Regions from separate parts of the Cupriavidus sp. HY129 genome, predicted to be linked through region 2. Evidence: predicted binding sites of a transcription regulator. Region 2 holds the regulator's gene; the other holds the start of a gene.
The links. The regulator sigma-54, encoded in region 2, starts transcription at its own class of promoters, with help from an activator protein. The targets are predictions, from matches to a motif close to TGGCANGNAANCTGCTTT.
Positions count from the first base shown of each region.

Region 1 (3,415 bases), 730 kb from region 2:
CTCCCGTGCACGGGAGTAGGAGCATCAGACCATCAGTTCCCCGCCACCTTGTCCGCCTTGCCTTCATTGCCGGCGATGAACGGGCTCCACGGTTGCGCGCGGACCGGCTTCGGCGTCTTCCACACCACCGAGAACTGGCCGTCGCCCTTGACCTCGCCAATCATCACGGGCTTGTAGAGATGGTGGTTGTCACCCATCGTCAGCGTGAAGCCATCCGGCGCCTTGAAGGTCTGGCCGTACATCGCGGCACGCACCTTGTCCGGATCGGTGCTGCCTGCCTTCTTCACGGCCTGCGCCCACATATGGATGCCCACGTAGGTAGCTTCCATCGGGTCGTTGGTCACGCGCTTGTCGCCGCCCGGCAGGTTGTTGGCCTTGACCCACGCGGCCCACTGCTTCTTGAACGCCTCGTTCTCGGGGTTCTTGACCGACATGAAGTAGTTCCATGCAGCCAGATGGCCCACCAGCGGCTTGGTGTCGATGCCGCGCAGTTCTTCCTCGCCCACCGAGAAGGCCACCACCGGCACGTCCTTGGCCTTCAGGCCGGCGTTGCCGAGTTCCTTGTAGAACGGCACGTTCGAGTCGCCATTGATCGTGGAGATCACAGCCGTCTTGCCACCCTGCGAGAACTTCTTGATGTTGGCGACGATGGTCTGGTAGTCGCTATGACCGAACGGGGTGTAGACCTCTTCGATGTCCTTGTCCTCCACGCCCTTGCTCTTCAGGAACGCGCGCAGGATCTTGTTGGTAGTGCGCGGATAGACGTAGTCGGTACCCAGCAGGAAGAAGCGCTTCGCACCGCCGCCCTCCTTGCTCATCAGGTATTCCACCGCCGGGATCGCCTGCTGGTTGGGTGCCGCGCCCGTGTAGAACACGTTCTTCGACATCTCCTCACCTTCGTACTGCACCGGGTAGAACAGCAGCGCGTTGGTTTCCTCATAGACCGGGAGCACCGACTTGCGCGATACCGACGTCCAGCATCCGAACGTGACCGCTACCTTGTCCTTGGTGATGAGCTGACGCGCCTTCTCCGCGAAGAGCGGCCAGTTGGAAGCGGGGTCCACCACCACGGGCTCGAGCTTGCGGCCCAGCACGCCGCCGCTCTTGTTGATCTCGTCGATCGTCATCAGCGCCACGTCCTTGAGCGACGTTTCGGAGATGGCCATCGTGCCCGATAGCGAATGCAGGATGCCGACCTTGATCGGCTCCTTGGTCTGCGCCATCAGCGGGCTGGTACCGATCATCGCCGCGGCGGCCACCGCCGACAGCTTCAGCATGTCACGTCGTTTCATTGCAGCTCCCAGTTTGTCGTATGTGATTAGGGACTACGCACCCCGGAGAGCACATCTGCAACTAGCGTGCCAAGGGAAACACGCATGACCGGGTCACCATTACGTGACAAATCGACGGGAGGAAGGCCGTGCCGCACCACGCTGGTGCCGCCGACGGGGCCGGAGGGAATTCCGCAAGCGCACCGCGAATGTGCAGCGCCGTTCGGGTGCGGTCCGGCGTGAACCGGTGCAACCGTGGCCGATGCCGGTGCGTTGCGCACCGTGGCCAATAAAAAACGGGGCCCGAAGGCCCCGTTTTCAAACGACCGTATGAACCGTTACTTCATCCACGGCATCATGTTGGCGTTCATGTTGTGCATGATCCAGAGCGAACCGGCCAGCACGATGAACAGGATCAGTACCGTGAACAGGAGCGCCATCACGTTCCAGCGCTGACCGTTCGAACCATCCAGATGCAGGAAGTACTTCAGGTGCACGACGATCTGAACGGCCGCCATGCCCAGGATGATCCACAGCATGGTGCCGCGTTCCATCGTGCCGTCCATGACGATCTTGAACGGAATCACGGTCAGGATCACCGCCAGCACGAAGCCGATCACATACGACTTGACGCTGCTGTGGCCATGCGACGCGCCGTGAGCGGCGGTCGAAGCGTGTTGCTGTGCCATTTACATTGCTCCCATCAGGTAGACCACGGTGAACACACCGATCCAGACCACGTCCAGGAAGTGCCAGAACAGGCTGAGGCAGTTCAGGCGCTTGGCCACGACCGGGGTCAGGCCCTTCTTCGACAGTTGCCACATCAGCACGAGCATCCACAGCATGCCGCTGGCAACGTGCAGACCGTGGGTACCCACGAGCGTGAAGAACGACGACAGGAACGCGCTGCGGCTCGGGCCGGCACCCTCGTGAATCAGGTGCGCGAACTCGTTGATTTCCATGCCCATGAACGCGGCGCCCAGCAGGAACGTCACGCCCAGCCAGAACATCACGCGGCCCTTCTGATGGTTCTGCATCGACACCATGGCAAAGCCGTAGGTGATCGACGAGAACAGCAGGATGGCGGTTTCCACGAGCACGTAGTTGAGCTCGAAGATCTCCTTGCCCGACGGGCCACCCGCCACTTCGCCGCGCAGGACGGCGAAGGCGGCGAACAGGCACGCGAACAAGATGCAGTCGCTCATCAGGTACAGCCAGAAACCGAAGACGGTGTTCTCGCTGGTGTCGTGATGCGCGTGGTCGTGCGCCTCGTCGTGCGAGTGCGCATGCGCAGGGGCTTTCGCCCCGAAGCGGTCAAGAACTTCTGTCGACATAGTTATCAGCCCTGGGCAGCAATGCGCTGCTGGTAGCGCGTTTCGATCTGCTCGACCTCGGAGGCCGGCACGTAGTAATCGATGTGGTCATCGTTGGCGCGGCGGATGAACGCTACGACCATGCCGATCAGGCCCACGGCGGCAAGCCACCAGATGTGCCACGTCAGCGCGAAGCCCAGCGCCAGGCTGAATGCACCCATGTAGAAACCAGCCGCGGTGTTCTTCGGCATGTGAATCTGCTCGAAGCCATCCGTGCGGATCTTCTCGCCACGGGCCTTCATGTCGGCGAACGCGTCCAGGTCACGCACCACCGGGGTGTGCGCGAAGTTGTAGAACGCCGGGGGCGACGAAGTTGCCCATTCCAGCGTGCGGCCACCCCACGGGTCGCCCGTCACGTCTGCCAGCTTCTTGCGGTCGCGGATCGACACGACGATCTGCAGCACCTGGAAGAAGATACCCAGCGCCACGAACACCACGCCCACCACGGCCAGATGCAGCCACGGCGTCCAGGCCGGGTTGTCGGTGTGGTTCAGACGACGGGTCATGCCCATCAGGCCCAGCACGTACAGCGGCATGAAGGCGAAGTAGAAGCCCACCAGCCAGCACCAGAAGGCGCACTTGCCCAGACGCTCGTTCAGCTTGAAGCCGAAGGCCTTCGGCCACCAGTAGGTCACGCCGGCCAGGTAGCCAAACAGCACGCCACCGATGATCACGTTGTGGAAGTGAGCAATCAGGAACAGGCTGTTGTGCAGCACGAAGTCAGCAGCCGGCACGGCCATCAGCACGCCGGTCATGCCACCGATCACGAAC
Region 1 is NZ_CP083254.1:1,050,493-1,053,907, reverse strand. Features, by position in the region: gene urtA (urea ABC transporter substrate-binding protein) at 33-1,292, opposite strand; gene cyoD (cytochrome o ubiquinol oxidase subunit IV) at 1,610-1,960, opposite strand; gene cyoC (cytochrome o ubiquinol oxidase subunit III) at 1,961-2,605, opposite strand; gene cyoB (cytochrome o ubiquinol oxidase subunit I) at 2,611-3,415, opposite strand, start outside.
Region 1: a site for sigma-54 is predicted at 1,347-1,364, ahead of urtA (urea ABC transporter substrate-binding protein). Genes of this name have one in related genera too.

Region 2 (3,415 bases):
ATCGCGTCAGGCTGCGCTGGCCTGCCGTCGTGTCAGGGGTGCCACTGGGTCAGTAATTCGTGGACCGCTTCGGGCGTGGGTAACGTGGCCAGTCCTTCGCGCATTTCCCGGTCCGACAACAACTGGGCGATTTCCGAAAGAATTTCCAGATGCTGCTGGGTGGCCTGCTCGGGCACAAGCAGGAAGATCAGCAGCGCCACCGGTTTGCCGTCGGGCGATTCGAACGGGATCGGCTCGGCCAGGCGCATGAAGGCAGCCAGGGGCTGTTTGAGTCCCTTGATGCGACCATGCGGAATGGCGACGCCGGCGCCAAGACCGGTGGACCCGAGCGATTCGCGCGCGAACAGGTTGTCGGTCACGGTGGCCCGGGCCACGCCATGGTTGTTCTCGAACAGGAGCCCGGCTTGCTCGAAGACCCGCTTCTTGCTGGTGACGGTGACGTCGAGATTAATGTTGCCGGGTGGCAGCAATTTGGCCAAACGATTCATGGGCGATGCACGAGGAGTCAGAAAGGCGAGCCGACGCACATGAGTCGTCCCGCTGCGTTGGGCAATTCAGGCTATTGAGCGCAAAAGGACGCCCGCATTGGAGCGTCCGGCCATTATAGAGCAGGGCCACTGCGCACTTGTGCGCTGCGGCGCCGGCGCCGCGAGTGGTGCCGCGAGCTTGCCGGTCGGATTGCCCACCCAGAAAACTGCACCCGCCGTCGCGCGATCTTTCGCCACGCGGAATGCCGGGCCGGTTGTCCGGGGCCGTCCTGTCTGTAGTTGTTGTATGGCGCAGCATACACCGAGCGGCGTCAGTTGCGAACACCCCCGGCTGACCAAATGTTGCAGGGCTGGTACTCAGGTAACGGGTGCGCCAGCGGCGCATCCGCATCGCGCCCATCAAAAAAGCCGCGCAGATGCGCGGCTTTGCTCTTCCTATCTATCCTCTCAGGGGCGACCTAGTGTCGCCGCCGACTTATTGTTGTTGTAGTTGTTCGGCAGCCATCTGGTACTTGACCGCTTCCCGGTCATGCCCTTGCACGCGGTCCTTGTAGCGGATCACCTGGCGGTCGAGCTTGTCGACCAGACAGTCGATTGCAGCATAAAGGTCTTCATGATGCGCTTCGACGAAGATGTCCTTGCCCTTGAGGTGCAGGTTGATTTCCGCGTACTGACGCTTGTCCTTTTCCTTGTGGTTGTCTACGGATAGCAGCACGCTTACGCCAATGACCTGATCGAAATGTCTGACAATTCGCTCCAGTTTCGTTTCCACATACTCACGCAGCGGCGGCGTGATGTCGAGGTGGTGTCCACTGATCTTGAAGTTCATAGCGCTTCTCCTTCTGAAAGAGCCGCACCAGGCAGGCGGTTGCGGCTCGGCTACAAAGTCTTGCGGAGATTGACTGCGGGGATCTTCAGCGCTTCGCGGTACTTGGCCACCGTGCGGCGTGCGACCACAAAGCCCTGTTCGCCCAGCAACTCGGCGATGCGGCTGTCGGAAAGGGGATTCCTGGGTTCTTCGGCTCCTATCAGTTGCTTGATCAGCGCGCGGATCGCCGTGGATGAGGCCGCGCCGCCAGTCTCCGTGGAGACGTGGCTACCAAAGAAGTACTTCAACTCGAAAGTACCCATCGGCGTGGCCATGTATTTATTCGTAGTCACCCGGGAAATGGTCGACTCGTGTAGACCCAGTGTATCGGCAATCTCCCGCAAAACCAAGGGGCGCATCGCGATTTCCCCGTGCGAGAAAAAGTTCTTTTGACGTTCCACAATTGCCTGCGCAACACGCAGGATCGTGTCGAAACGCTGCTGAATGTTCTTGATGAGCCACCGCGCCTCCTGGAGCTTCTGCTGCAGCCCGGCCGCGCCCGCTTCCCCTTTTGCACCGCGCAAAATCTGCGCATACATGTCGTTGATGCGCAGACGCGGCATCACGTCGGGATTGAGCTGCGCGATCCAGCTACTGCCACTCTTGCGCACGAACACATCCGGTACCACGAAGTCCGCTTCCGGACGGCTGTAGGCATGTCCGGGATACGGTGCGAGCGAGCGGATCAGATCGTGCGCGGCCTTAAGTGCAATTTCGTCAACCTGCAGGGCTTTCTTGAGCCGCGTGTAGTCACGCACGGCCAATAACTCCAGGTGGTGGTTGACGATCGATAATGCAAGGTCCCGCTGTGGATGCTGCAGACGGCGCAGTTGCAAGGTGAGGCATTCTGCGGCGTTGCGCGCACCTACGCCAGGAGGGTCGAAGCTCTGCAGCAGGGTCAGTATCGCCTGCACTTCATCGACTTCGAATTCGAGTTCCTTGGGTAGTTCCGAGCAGATCTCGTCGAGCGTTGCGCCCAGGTAGCCGTCGTCGTCCAGCGACTCGATCAGGAAGATGGCCAGGCCCTTGTCGCGCGTGGAGATCTTCAGCGGCGTGAGCTGTTCCATCAGGTACTCGCGCAGCGTGGGTTCCGCTTCGCGAAGCTGCATCGGCGTCTTCTCGTCCTCGTCGCCCTGAGGCCGGCGAGCGAAATCGTCCAGGCTCCAGTCGCTGCCGTAATCGTCACCCGAGCTGTCGCCGTAGCTGTCGTCTTCGCCGTTGGCGCCGTTCGCGCGATCGTCGCCATTACCTTGCGGTTCGGAAGATGCCGGAGCCGGGGCGCTTTGCACGTTGACCGACCCGTCCGCGGCCACGCGCAGCGGGCTTTCGATCCAGTCGTTCTCGCGTTCGAGCAGTGGATTCTCGGTCAGCGCCTGCTCGACTTCCTGTTGCAGCTCCAGTGTGGATAACTGCAGCAGCCGGATGGACTGCTGCAGTTGTGGAGTCAGAGCCAGATGCTGGGAAAGTCGAAGCTGAAGCGATGGTTTCATGCGACCTATTCTATGCGCATCTTCCCGTTGTTGGAACGGAAATTGCTATCACCTATCGCTGGCACTTCGTGATCGCCAACGGCTAGTTGACGAATGCTGCAAGGCGGCGTCGCGGCCGCTTGATCACATGCGGAAGTTTTCGCCCAGATAGACGCGTCGCACGGACTCGTTGGCGATGATTTCCTCGGGCTGTCCTTCGGCCAGCACGGTGCCTTCGCTGATGATGTATGCGTGGTCGCAGATGCCCAGCGTTTCCCGCACGTTGTGGTCGGTAATCAGCACGCCGATGTTGCGTGCCTTGAGGAAGCTGACGATGCGCTGGATCTCGCCCACGGCGATCGGGTCCACGCCCGCGAATGGTTCGTCGAGCAGGATGAAGCGCGGCGCTGACGCCAGCGCGCGCGCGATTTCCACGCGGCGGCGCTCGCCGCCCGACAGCGACAGCGCCGGGTTGTTGCGCAGGTGGGCGATCTGCAGGTCATCGAGCAGCGAGTCGAGCCGGCGATCGATTTCCTGCTTGGGCAGCGACTTGCCGTTGACCACCTGCAGTTCCAGCACCGCGCGGATGT
Region 2 is NZ_CP083254.1:317,824-321,238, forward strand. Features, by position in the region: gene K6G35_RS01550 (PTS sugar transporter subunit IIA) at 33-488, opposite strand; gene hpf (ribosome hibernation-promoting factor, HPF/YfiA family) at 964-1,317, opposite strand; gene K6G35_RS01560 (RNA polymerase factor sigma-54) at 1,368-2,846, opposite strand; gene lptB (LPS export ABC transporter ATP-binding protein) at 2,970-3,415, opposite strand, start outside.